3 regions of the Vibrio sp. R10-SG3-ISO10 genome follow, and region 1 is predicted to be linked to each of the others. Evidence: riboswitches for the same ligand, from Rfam matches in the RefSeq annotation. Region 1 holds a riboswitch; each other region holds the start of a gene.
What was found. A riboswitch is a leader RNA that binds a small molecule or an ion and turns the genes downstream of it on or off. The one in region 1 is predicted to bind cyclic di-GMP.
Positions count from the first base shown of each region.

Region 2: linked by a shared signal. The riboswitch ahead of AC6R16_RS11470 (TfoX/Sxy family DNA transformation protein) and the one ahead of gbpA (N-acetylglucosamine-binding protein GbpA) in region 1 are both predicted to bind cyclic di-GMP.
Region 3: linked by a shared signal. The riboswitch ahead of AC6R16_RS01745 (calcium-binding protein) and the one ahead of gbpA (N-acetylglucosamine-binding protein GbpA) in region 1 are both predicted to bind cyclic di-GMP.

Region 1 covers NZ_JCBDHG010000022.1:841,063-845,549, forward strand. The annotation lists gene AC6R16_RS17350 (serine hydrolase) at 1-638, shown strand, start outside; gene gbpA (N-acetylglucosamine-binding protein GbpA) at 696-2,153, opposite strand; cyclic di-GMP riboswitch class I at 2,225-2,312, opposite strand; gene AC6R16_RS17360 (helix-turn-helix domain-containing protein) at 2,685-3,038, shown strand; gene AC6R16_RS17365 (DUF3313 domain-containing protein) at 3,133-3,804, shown strand; gene AC6R16_RS17370 (DUF3820 family protein) at 3,817-4,032, shown strand; gene AC6R16_RS17375 (hypothetical protein) at 4,074-4,316, shown strand; gene AC6R16_RS17380 (cytosolic protein) at 4,459-4,487, opposite strand, start outside.
Region 2 covers NZ_JCBDHG010000020.1:318,558-323,044, forward strand. The annotation lists gene glgA (glycogen synthase GlgA) at 1-574, shown strand, start outside; gene AC6R16_RS11455 (alpha/beta fold hydrolase) at 728-1,540, shown strand; gene AC6R16_RS11460 (putative signal transducing protein) at 1,537-1,842, opposite strand; gene AC6R16_RS11465 (TVP38/TMEM64 family protein) at 1,842-2,534, opposite strand; gene AC6R16_RS11470 (TfoX/Sxy family DNA transformation protein) at 2,685-3,275, opposite strand; cyclic di-GMP riboswitch class I at 3,409-3,495, opposite strand; gene purR (HTH-type transcriptional repressor PurR) at 3,640-4,487, opposite strand, start outside.
Region 3 covers NZ_JCBDHG010000002.1:209,270-213,756, reverse strand. The annotation lists gene AC6R16_RS01765 (glycosyltransferase family 4 protein) at 1-564, shown strand, start outside; gene AC6R16_RS01760 (glycosyltransferase) at 561-1,016, shown strand; gene AC6R16_RS01755 (glycosyltransferase) at 1,013-1,489, shown strand; gene AC6R16_RS01750 (serine O-acetyltransferase) at 1,504-2,082, shown strand; cyclic di-GMP riboswitch class I at 2,331-2,418, shown strand; gene AC6R16_RS01745 (calcium-binding protein) at 2,561-3,562, shown strand; gene AC6R16_RS01740 (ATP-binding cassette domain-containing protein) at 3,622-4,487, shown strand, end outside.

The DNA.
Region 1 (4,487 bases):
CACCGCATGATATCGCTCTGCTTAGCCAAGCCATCATTCGTGATTTGCCTGACATCTATTCGCTGTACAGTGAGACTTCTTACACTTACAACGGCATTACCCAGTACAACCGCAATGGCCTGCTTAGAGATAGAAGCCTAAATGTTGATGGTATGAAAACCGGTTATACAAGTGGGGCAGGCTACAGCTTGGCGACATCGGCAACCAGTGGTGACATGCGTCTGATTTCGGTGGTGATGGGCTCTAATAGTACGAAAAGCCGCGAGTCAGAAAGCAAACAATTGCTAAGCTATGGGTTCAGGTTCTTTGATACCGTGTCTCCATCTAAAGTGACAGATACATTAGCCAACGCAAAAGTGTGGATGGGTAGTGAAGAGCTCGTCCCTGTTGGCGTCGATAAACAAGTATTGATTACCCTACCAAAAGGTGATGCGAGCAAGCTTAAAGCAGAGATTGAATACAATGGCGAGTTGGTGGCGTCAATCAGTCAGGGAGATGCTGTCGGGCAGGTGATCTACAGTATTGATGGCGAAGAGGTCGCAAGCGCAACATTGGTTGCTCAGCAAGATGTTGAAGAGGGCGGACTGTTCAAGAAGTTGTTTGATTGGTTTAAACGCCTAATCTCAGGTTGGTTTTAACCATACCTAAAATAAACAAGAGGATGCACTAGGCATCCTCTTTTTTATATCAACGACTTACAGCTTGTTCCAAGCTGATTGCCAGTGAGAGCCAACTCCTGGTTCGTACTGCGTCGCCGATGGTGACCACTGTACACAGTAACCTGAGTATGGGAACTCTTTACACTGATAAACCGCGCCATCACTGGCTAAGACTTTAGTTCCTGCAGTGTAGCTTTCTAAGCCTTGTGGGAAGACAAAGTCGTAGTCACCAGGTGGTGGCGTTTGATCTTCTACTAGGTGGAAATCTAGCGTATTTTGGTCAATCACTTTACCTTGGTCGTCTTTGGTAACCACTACTAGCATATGATGCCCTAGCTCAGACTTAGATAGAGTCATCGTGGTGCTTTCAACTTCACCGTCTTTCAGCTCCTTCGAGTATGAAGCTAATGGTTCGCGATGGTGGTTGTAGACAGTTAACTCAGCCGTTAAGTCGCCTGTGGCGGTTAGTGTCAGGTCAAGCTCTGTCGGCGACTCGCCAATTACGTACTCTGACTGAAGCCCTACAACATCAAGGTCGTATTCTGGCTCTGGTGTTTCAAATTTATAGCCGATTTCAACGCTGTTTAGTCCTGATCCTGCTTTTAGGTAGACTGGGTTGGTTCCATAAACAGGGGTAAATTCGCCTTGGTCATTAAGCTGTCCGGCACGAATTTGGCTTTGCTCTTGGTTAATCTTACTCGCTAGAGCATAAGACCAGTTGTTTGCTTTACCTTGTTCGCTGTTTTGAATTACGAGTTCTGTGCTGTAAGACGAGTTCTCACCGCTGCTGTCAAACACACGGGTATAAACTGTATCGCCAACACTCAGATCGAGCGTAGGGTTGATCTGACCGCCTTGACTCCAATCAGGAATCACTGGGCCATCACCATCGAATTTCACGTCGATAACATTGTAGAATGAGGCTGCCGTATCGCCTACATCCCAAACTGCAAGGACCACTTGGTAACCTTCTCGCTCAGGAACGTTACAAAGGTGGCTAACACGTTTTGGCGGCTGAACCATTCCCCCATCGACAACGCAGAAAGGCGTGAGGTCAAATGAACTGCGAGCGAGGGGCTGATTAGGGTTCCAATCCGCTTTGGTGATGTAATATTTCCAGTCTTTAGTGACGTGATTGGCAGTGAAAGTCCACTCAAAGTACTGAGAGCCCGATTTGATAGGTCGTTTAACCCACCGGTCAGCGGTTTGCTCATCCAACGCCGCTGCTAGCGAGGTTTCAGCGCTGGCAATTTTACCATCGCGTGGGCCTGTTTCAGGGAAGCCGTCTGGCCCTTCTACGCTTTGCGGTTCATATTGAATAGCACCACAGTTGGTGTTCTTTTCGTTTGTGTCACTGGTTGGGAATTTACAAAGTGCTGCACGGCCTTCAGCAACACCATTTTCGTACGCTGAAACGTACCCATGGCCGAAGCTAGCACCGCTCACACTAAGTAGAGCTAACGCAATGAGTGATTTGTTTGGGAGTTTGTTCATCATTTGTCCTTATCTATGGATAACAAAAAAGATGACACTCCGGCACGCGAAACATCTAGCGAGACTCGCTAAATGGCAACCCCGCTATCATAGACATAAGATGTCGACAGACCGGTGGCTTTGCGTCCTAACCTTTCGGATAGTTTGCCTGAAGTGCAGCCTATACTTGCCTCACTATATTGTTAAATTACAAAGTACTGAGTTTTGTATAAGCAGGCGAAATGTAGCTAACGCGATCCAGAAAAGCTAAGCCTAAAATGAAAATGTGGAATGACAATCCCGAACTGGATTTCTTGTCGCAAATTAACTTGCTAATTACATATTGATTAAACTGTTAACTTATTGAAATTGATTAATTAAATGGGTTGATTGATGTGTTTTGTGAATGTGTTTGGGTGGTTTGATTTTGACTTGTGCTTCGTTTGACTGACGCCTAGCAGACAAAGCTTTGACTTTCACTTACCAAGCTCTGACAACGTTAAGTACCAAAACAACGACAATCCACCCCAAAATGTTATACAAGGAATCACGATGGAATTTACCGACAAAGATAGAGAGGCGCTCTACCAAATCTGGATGTCGAAAAAATCGAAAATGCGACTCACTCAGATGGAATTTGCCAAAAAGCTTGGGATGAATCAGCTCAGCTTTTCTCGCGTATTAAGAGGTGAGACACCGCTTACTATGTCTTTCGTGAGCCATTTTTGTCGACTTCTTCATTTAGAGCCCAAAAATGTGGTTCCAAGCCTAAAAGAAACCAATGAGCATGGACCAAAGGTGGTGTATCTGCAAAGTCGCATGAGTGTCGATGGTGAAATTCAAAATGCCTACATTGAAGGCAATCAAGTGATCGTGGAATACGCGCACACAGTGCATCCTTCATGATCCCAATATAGCCAACTTGAATAGAATAGCGTTGGACATCTAAATATCATATGGTATAGCATTCTGGTTGTCATTTTAAACTAGAGTGCTGTACATGAAACCTTTCAAAGTCTTGCTTTTAATCGTAGTGAGCGCATTCGTTGTAGGATGTGCCGGTGGGCCTGTTCAACGCGCCACTAAATTTACCAGTTATGAAGACTTTCGAGCTGGCCCGGAAGGCGGTGTCGATTTAGTATGGGCCCGCATTGGTCTAAGAGACGCAAAACGATTAAGCGAAAAGCTTGATGAGTACGATTCGGTAGTGATTGACCAAGTGTTTGTGGTTACAGACGAAAGCACGCTAGATAAAGAAGAAACCCAAGAGCTGACTGATTACATGGTCGCCCGTCTGACCGAGAAAATCTCCCTTCATAAACAAGTTGTCTCAGAGCCGACAGGGAAGACGCTTCGCCTGAGTATCGCATTAAGTAATGTTGAAACCCCTAATCCAGTACTGGCGGTTACGAGCAGCGTACTGCCATTTGGTTTAGCCATCTCAACTATTTCCAAAGTCACCACTGGTGAGCATACCAATGTGGGTAGTGCGAGTGTTGAGTTGCTTGTTAGTGATGCGCAAGACGGTACACCACTGTTTGCCGCCATTGACAGAGAGGCAGGAAACAAAGACTTTTCTACGATGATTGACTCGCTTGATGATGCGAAAGACGCGATTAACTATTGGGTAGAGCGATTAGGTGTTACTCTACAAGGCTGGGAACAGCCATAGAAAACCTTAGCAATGCTTGAAAAAGAAAATCTAATTAAACTTGCACGAATGCAAATGCCGTTTGGTAAGTACGCTGGTCGCGTGCTTATCGACTTACCAGAAGAGTACTTACTTTGGTTTGATAAAAAGGGCTTTCCGAATGGGGAGCTAGGCGATCTCCTCAAGCTATGCTTAGCGCTAAAGATCGAAGGATTAGATAGCGTGGTTAAGCCCTTAAAGCGCATGTAACCTTCCACAATCGCTCCCTATATTTAATTTAAAGATGTACTATGAATTTTGATATCGATGCACTGAGACATCACCAACTGGTCGAAGACGGTCAACTAGAGGGTTGTTACATTCATCAGCCTGCTCAAGGTAGTCAGCAAGATGACAAAGCCGTTTTGGCAGAGCGCCGAACGTTAGAAAAGATGGGATACAAGGTAGTGCAGGTTGAGGCTAAAGGCAGAACAACCACGTTTGCCGAGGCGATGCAAAAGTTTGCGAAAAAGAGTGGTCATCAGGCCATCTAATCAGCGAAAGAAGCTAATGTTGCATCCTTAAACTCCCTCAAGATAGCTCCTGTCTTATAAAAAGAGTCAGACCGAAAGGCTGACTCTTTTTACTTTATTCCTTGCTCGGGCTATTCGTCGATTTCAACTTACAGAACAACTGTTAGCCCATTCGGGTAATAAAGGTTTGCT
Region 2 (4,487 bases), on a different contig from region 1:
AACTCAAGAGGTTGCAGTCTATGGCATGGTTTGTCGTCTAACACACCAAAAAGGTGTTCACTATCTATTACCGATCTTAAGTGATTTTCTTAAGTATCAGGTTCAGGTGGTGATTGTCGGCACCGGTGACCCTGTTCTAGCGTCTCAGCTAAAAGAGATTGCAGCGCTGCATAGCGACAAGTTTGTTTTTGTTGAGGCGTATGACAATGAGTTAGCGCATTTGGTTGAAGCCGGATCGGACTTCTTTATTATGCCGTCCGAGTTTGAGCCTTGTGGTTTGAATCAAATCTACAGCATGGCTTACGGAACGCTACCTATTGTTCGCGGTGTTGGTGGTTTGCGCGACAGTGTCAATGATTATGATGCTGAGCCTGAAAATGCAACGGGTTTTGTATTTGATGAACCAAAGCCAAGTGCTTTGCTTAACGTGTTGCAGCGTTCTTTACTGCTGCACGCGCAGCAACCTAATGAAGTCAAACGCGTTCAATTGTATGCGATGGAGCAGAATTTCTGTTGGAATAAATCGGCAGATGAATACCTATCCTTGTATCACAGTGCGTTGAGCAAACAGTAATATGAAACTAGGCGTCTTTAGGGCGCCTTTTTTGATGGTTACTTACACTTTTAATAAAAGAATAATTAAGAATTGAGGTAAATTGACGTAAATCCCCCTATGTTTATGGTACTCTCCGTAACCAATTTTATTGCTGAGTAAACCCTTTTCGATATGAGTGACACCTTGCTATTTCACAAAACCTTTACCCATCCTACAAGTGATGAATGGGTAGTCTTTGTGCATGGCGCAGGGGGAAGTTCCTCAATTTGGTTTAAGCAAATCAAAGCGTATAAACAGCACTTTAATCTATTACTTATTGATCTTCGTGGTCATGGTAAGTCTAATCAATTGATCAAAGAGTTGATGGCAAACCGCTATACGTTTCAAGCGGTGACAATGGACATTCTTAAGGTGCTCGATCACTTAAAGATACGTTCAGCTCATTTTGTTGGTATGTCTCTCGGCACGATTATTGTTCGAAACCTAGCGGAACTCGCGACAGATAGAGTCAAGTCGATGGTGCTAGGTGGCGCTGTAACGCGATTTAACGTCCGTTCGCAGATATTGGTTAGGCTAGGTGGCATGTGCAAACACGTCATCCCTTACATGTGGCTGTACAGTCTATTCGCTTATATTGTGATGCCGCAGCGTACACAAAGAGAATCAAGGCACTTGTTTATCCGCGAAGCAAAGAAGCTTTGCCAAAAAGAGTTTAAGCGCTGGTTTATTCTCACTTCGGAAGTTAACCCACTGATGAAGTATTTTAAAGATAAGGAATTGCCGATCCCGACGCTCTATTTGATGGGTGAGAAAGACTATATGTTTATTCAGCCTGTCAAAGAGATGGTCGCAGCACATCGTAAAAGTAAGTTACTTGAGATCGCCGATTGCGGCCATGTATGTAACGTCGAGCGACCAGAAGAGTTCAATCACCATTCAATTTCATTTATTCAGCAGCAAATTGAAGCGCCTAAAATCGGTTAAGGTGCTGCTTCTCCGCATTGCCAACATGCGCCAAATTGAGGCTCGTTCACTTCTCCACATTGGTTGCACAGCCAGTTACTGCCGATTTCCGCACTGTTAAATTGCTTGATAACCCCCTTCGCTTGCTTAGCTTGATGAGGGTTAAGTAACCACACATAGGGTTCACTGCTCTCCCCAAAGGGAATTTCCCCTTGGAGCCCAAATACGCCTTCGCCACGGACTTCACATTCAATCTGTTGAGACTTAAGAAGCTCACAAACAATGTGAGCTTCAGTTGGCGTAGATGCGGAATAGATCCTCATTATGCATTTCCGTTTGATGTTGATGGGGACGCCTTAATTTTAGTCATAATCCATTTTGCAATGACAGGGAACAACCCGAGAAGTGCGAAAGAAGCCAAAACGGTAGGAGAGACGATACCCGACAAGCTGTCTATTTGAGCGAGTTGAGTGCCGGCATTTAGGTACACAGCGGTTCCTGGCAACATACCTAGTTGGCTAACCAAATAGAATCGAGTTGTCGCGATGGGAGTCAAACCCATTAACAAGTTGATTAGGAAAAATGGGAATACTGGAATCAATCGCAATGAGAACAGATAAAATGCGCCATCTTTTTCAACGCCTTGATTGATGGCATTGAGCTTGTCACCAAACTTACTCTGTACCCAATCACGTAATAAGTATCGGCTGCTTAAAAATGCGAGTGTTGCCCCAATGGTGCTGGCGAAAGAGACCAACAGTAAGCTTGTCCAGAAACCAAATAGAGCGGCGCCTAAAAGGGTAACGACCGCAGCGCCAGGAATTGAGAAAGCGGTGATAGCAACATAGGCGATAAAATAGCTAGCAGCGGCGATAGTAAAGTTATCTGCGATAAATGCGGCGAGCTCTGCTTGCTGCGCCTTCGCGTTTTCTAGCGTGAGATACTGACCAAAATTTACGCCAAGTAAAACAATTAGTGCGACGAAAACAATTCCTAGGATGATCTTTTTATTCATGTTGTGCAGCTCCATCATATTTCATGGATATCAATTATTAGTGTTACTAGACAAGACAGGGAAAGCAAGCCACAAATTTCAAGATGGCAGATAAAAACCAATAAAAAAGTCAGCACAAAGGCTGACTTCTTAAACAAATTTATTTTTAGGTTAGCTGACTTGAGTTAACAGCTCCTGACGGCGACTTTGGGGGATAACCGACCAGTGTGTCCCTTTAATGGCACCTTCTAAAGCCCAGAGAAGTTCGATGTTTACATCGGAAGAGTGTGTAGTCTGAATGGCTTTAAACGCATGTACGGCTCCCACTTGTTCCAGATTCTCTACCGAATCTATACCAGCTTTCTTGAGCATGCGCTCAGTCGCTAGCCGCAAGTTAGGCAGATCTTTCAAACGATTGGGTTTCGCTTGCGATTGGCATTGCTTCTCTTGATTTGCTGCTTTTAAGGCGACGTTCGCAATCTTTAAGGTTTTATTTGCGTCAGCTGCCCAATCATCACAAAGCGCAAAATACTTCGTCACGACGGGGAATCCGCGTTTTTTGTAAACATAGGGTTCTAGCCCTTGAGACCTGAACTGTTTAGCGAGAGCCGCGTCCGCGCGTACGTGTAGTTTATCGTTGACGACAAGTGCGAACATAGTGTCATCAGCAAAAATGCCAAAGCCACCAAACATTGAGCGAGACTTAATATGTCCTAACTGCTCAAATAAACGCATTGAGTCTTTTAGTATTGGTTTATCCATGCTGTGTTTTCTCGGTGTATAAGTATACGCCACCAATGCAGGTCCGAGAGATTAGCAAAATTATGCAGAGACATTGTCAGTAAGGTGTCATACGAGTGCAAGTAAAAGCGGTATGACAGTTTGCATATTCGCCATCGGCAACCCCGCTACCAGACAATAAATTGTTTAAGGCCGGAGGCTTTGCGTCCCATCCTTTCGAAATGGTTTGCCCTGTTCGTGGCATTAATCGAACACATTAAGAATAAATAAAATCTGCGCAGAACATCACGTTTGTATCGGATAAATGTGATGTTGGTTCAATAAATAGAGGGGAGATATACGCCTAGCCAATAGTACGACTACCAGCTAAGCGTCTGACTTAAGGTTATTTATTTAGATTACGAACGGTATTGCGCTCGACAATTTCTGGGTGCATCTCGAACACACGTTTTTCGTGCTCTTTATCTTTAATGCGCTCAAGAAGAATTTCGAAGGCATTCTTACCAACGCGACGTTTTGGTTGGTGCACTGTTGTTAGAGGTGGAGAGAAGTACTCTGCTAGTTCAATATTATCGTAGCCGATTACTGAGATGTCTTGAGGTATTTGAATGCCTTTCTGTTGTAGACGGCTCATTAAGCCAAGCGCCATCGTGTCATTAAAACAGAACACGGCTGTTGGCTTTTTATCCATCGCCACAATTTTATCCGCAGCCAGTACCGCCGTATCACATTCGAAGTTGCCTTCAAGAATCCAATCTTCGTTTACTGATAAATCAGCTTCAGCCATTGCGCGCTTAAAGCCACTAATACGCTCAACACACGCCGCTTTCTCGAAGTGACCACTTAAACAAGCAATGTCAGTATGACCGCGCTCGATCAGATATTTTGTCGCTAGATAGCCGCCTTCTTCAGAGTTATCGATGATCTTATCGGCTTGAGAACTCTCTGGACCCCAGTCCATTACTACTTTTGGAATGTCTTTGTGGCGGTCGAGCATTTCGCTCAGCTCTTCAGTCAGATCTGAACACATCACTAGGATGCCATCTACACGCTTTTCAGCCAGCATGCGAATGTAGTCGCGTTGCTTCTCATAGATGCCGCCGGTATTACACAGAATCAAGGTGTAACCTTGGCGGTAGCAGTAGCTTTCTACGCCGTCGATAACTTCTGAGAAAAATAGGTTAGTCGATTGCGTCACTAACATACCGATTGTACGAGTAGTGTTGCACTTAA
Region 3 (4,487 bases), on a different contig from region 1:
ATCGCTGGTGACTATCAAAAACTTAACAATCAAATATTATTTTTAGGCCGCCTACGGGACACAAAAGGTTTATTTGAGTTAATCGATGCCTGTGCCAAGTTGAAGCAACAGGGAACTGAGTTTGAACTTGTGCTTGCAGGAGATGGTGATATTGAAGACATTCGTCAACTCTGCGCTGCTAAAGGGTTAGCAGATGTTGTCAAGTTACCTGGTTGGGTTGATGGTAAAGCGAAGGAAAGACTGTTGCTAGAATCTGATATTTTTGTCTTACCGTCATATTTTGAAGGTTTGCCTATAGGAATATTAGAAGCTATGGCGAATAAGGTTGCAGTGATTGCAACGGATGTCGGCGGTATCCCTGACGTTTTAACATCGGGCCAAGAGGGTTTACTGGTAAAAGCTAAAGATACAAATGAGTTAGCTGAGGCTATAAAAGAGCTGCTACAGAACTCAGAGCTGAAAAATAGATACATTAATAATGCTTACCATAGGGCCAGCCAGCAATTTACCAGCCAATCAGTTAATGCTGCCTTAATAAGCTTGTATGCACAGGAACAATCATGATGAAGACAAAAAAAATTCTTGCTGTAGCTTCTGGTGGGGGACACTGGGTGCAGCTTAGAAGGTTACAAAAAGCTTTCTCTGGCCATAACCAAGTGTATGTAACTGTGAAACCTGATTATCAAGCTGACACTCCTGAGGGCGCTAAATTTTATACTGTGCGAGATGCGACACGCTGGGACAAGATCGGGTTGATTCAATTGTTGTTGCAACTCATTGTTATTGTCTTCAAAGAGCGTCCTGATATCGTTATATCAACGGGAGCCGCTCCAGGCTATTTTGCGCTAAGGCTTGGCCGCTTATTAGGAGCAAAGACTATTTGGATCGACAGTATTGCCAACGTCGAGAAAATTTCTTTGTCTGGAGAAAAGGTTTCGAAACATGTTGATCACTGCTTAACTCAGTGGCAACACTTAGATGGTCGAGGTTTTAAGTTTAAAGGTAATTGTTTATGATTTTTGCAACAGTGGGCTCTCAAATGCCCTTTGATCGCATGGTTAAAGTTATTGATGAGTGGGCGCAAGTCACTCAGCGCAGTAATATTGTTGCGCAAGTAGGTAATACTAAAACTCAGTTTCAAAACCTAAGCTGCCATGATGGCTTTACGCCTAGTCAATACCAACAAAAGATTGAACAAGCTGAGGTAGTGATAGGTCATGCAGGTATGGGTACGATATTAACTTGCTTAGAGTTGGGTAAACCATTAATCATTATGGCTCGAGAAGGCGCTAGGCAGGAAACTCGTAACGATCACCAAATAGCGACTAAAGATTGGGTTAAAGACTGGCAGCATGTGCTTGAATTCGACTCTGTTGAGACCTTAGAGCAAGCTTATCAAGCTGCACTGAAAATGGGTAACTTGCTTACTTGTAACCAGTATTCAGAAAGCGAGTTGGTCGAATTTTTGAGTGATGTTATTAACAGTTAATTTAGGATTTGGTCATGGATTACCAAGAATATAAGACTCTGTTAGCTGCCGACTTATATCGCATTGAGGGAAAATCTGGCTTTAATGCAGGGTTAAAAGAATACTTTATCGGAGAGGGCTGGAAGTATATTTTCCATTTTCGTACTTGCCAGTTTTTAAAACAACGGAAGATTCTGAAGGTATTTCTTTATCCTTTGTTCCGACTTAAATTAAGACAAGTCGGCTTTAAGTTAGGGATCTCTATCCCAGTTACTACTCAAATAGGCCCAGGCTTATACATTGGTCATTTCGGTGGGATTATTGTTAATAGTCGTGTAAAAATTGGGCGTAACGTTAATCTTTCGCAAGGAGTAACGATAGGTACAAGTAATCGAGGTAAGAGCGCTGGAACTCCTACTATTGGCGATAATGTTTATTTAGGTCCGGGCTGCAAAGTATTTGGCAAAGTCAGTATCGCCAATAACGCCGTAATTGGCGCAAATGCCACGGTAAACTTCGATGTTAAAACGTGCGCTGTTGTGGCTCCGACCGCCGGGCGAATTATTTCTTACAAAGGATCTTCGGGTATAGTAAATTATCAAGTATCAGGTTAATTGAGCTTTATATTCAAACATCTCCCATACTGACTCGTATCCCATAGTTTTGCAGTAACTGATGATATTGCTTACTTGTATATTGATAGGCTCTGTTGACTTCGTTTTGATGAGGTTAAATTTAATTCTTTTCTTTTTCGAATAAGGCTAAAACTTTTTAGAATGACCTATGTTACATATTTGGTTTTTTTGTTGATTTTATTAAAAATAAGCCCTATAGTAATTCCGCCTTTTTAGTAACAGGCAGCACGTGAAAAAGCCAAACCTGATGTGAGTCAGGGACGGAAAACTAACAGGTCTTAAGGTGCCAACCTATAAGACGGCTGGGTTACCACACATTTAAATGGTATTAAATGTGAGGGCAATAGAGATGATCCTATTTTTCAGTAGGATTCACCCCATCTATCGCAGCACTCAATTAATTTTGAGACCTCCAATGTAATTAACTTTAATTTTTAAATTGAGTTTGGAGATAAAAATGGCGAACAACTACGTTACAGATACTCACGTAATCGGCTCAGAAACTTCTGATTTCTTAATCGGCACCCGCGGCAGTGACTACATCAATGGTTCTGGCGGTGCTGATATAGTTTTCGGTGGTCGCGGTGATGACTTCCTTAATGGTGGCGATCAATCTGATTTTGTATCTGGTGGTCTAGGTAACGACCGCATCTTCGGTGGTGAAGGTAATGATCTGGTAACCGGTGGCCGCGGTGATGACTATGTACTTGGTGGTGCAGGCGATGACATCGTACGTGGCGGTCGTGGTGACGACATCCTATCAGGTGGTGAAGGTAATGATTCACTTGTAGGTGGTCGCGGTGAAGACATCCTCGTTGGTGGTGAAGGTAACGACAAACTATGGGGCGGTGCTGATGATGACCAACTTTATGGTCAAGTTGGCGACGACGTACTAAAAGGCGGCAAAGGTAACGATACTCTTGTTGGCGGCGAAGGCATGGACGCACTACTTGGCGGCGCAGGTAATGATACACTTATCGCAACTGAAGACGACGTGCTTTTCAACGGTGGCCAAGACTTCGACACACTAACAGTGCTAGACGCAGATGGCGACATGCAAGTCTCTGTTGACCTAACAACAAACAATGCAGGTATCGAAGCATTAATAGGCGAATCAGGTGTTTCTACTACTGCGAAAATCAGCCTAGATAAAATTCTTCACAACTCACAAGACGACGGCGACGTGAATACAGTTGATATTGACAACACTTTCATAGCGGTAGGTATTGATGAGCTAGTTATCTCAGCTTCTAACGGCTTTAAAAACGGAATGGGTGACGTCGCTGCTCAAGTAACAGACATCTCTGGCGCAGAAGAAGAAGCTTACCTTTCTCTGGCTGGAGTAAAAGCTTCTGTAGACTTAGTACAATACAGCTTCGAGAAAAATGGCGAAGTGGTAAACGTAATCACTGACGCAGCACTTGTACCTGATGCAAGCGTTGATTTAGATATCGCATAATTGAGATTCTGACTGAGCAAATAGAGTGCTTACTGGCACTCTATTTTTTTAATAAAATTATGCAAAATCCATCATTAAGTGTAATCAACACAAATCTAAAAAAGTCCCTCATTTTTGCTCTTGCTTGTAGCTTCTTTACTAGTATGTTGCTGCTTGCCGTTCCCCTCTACTCATTACAAGTATTTGACAGGGTGATGAACTCACGCAGTGAAGACACGCTTCTAATGCTGTGCATTATTGCGCTTTGGCTAACACTTATGTACAGCATACTAGACTGGGTAAAAAACAGAGTACTGCTACAAACATCTTTAGAGTGGTCGAGTACTATTAAGCAACTGTTAACTGTAAAAATACTTGAATCCGCTGATTTAGAAGGCAAAAACTTAAAGAGTCAAGCCCTCAACAGCATAGATAAGTTTTCTAACTTCGTTGCTCAAGGCCTCAGTCCATTGTTTGAATTGCCTTGGTCGCCCCTGCTCATCGTTATTCTAGCATTAATCCACCCCTTGTTTGGTGTTATCTCCTTGATTGCTGCTATATGTTTACTTATCGTTGCATTTGTTAACTTCACAAATAAACCAAAGCAACTCAATCAGCAGCACCTCAAACTGACAGCGATTACAGAGTATAGCCAAGAAATTAAAACCTTAGGTATGCTTGATATCATCACCAAAGCTTTACTGGAAAGTGAGCAACAGGAAAACCAAGAGTTAAATAAACATGCGAGCAAAGAATATAACCTACTTGCAATAGCTCGTTTTATACGACTTGCCGCGCAAATCATTATTATTGCGGTTGGCGCATATCTCGTACTCAACGGTGAAACTTCCGTCGGTGCTTTAATCGCTTCGAGTATGATATTTGGACGTACTATTGGTCCGTTTGAACAGGCCGTTACCCAAGCTAAAAATTGGTTGAGTTGCTA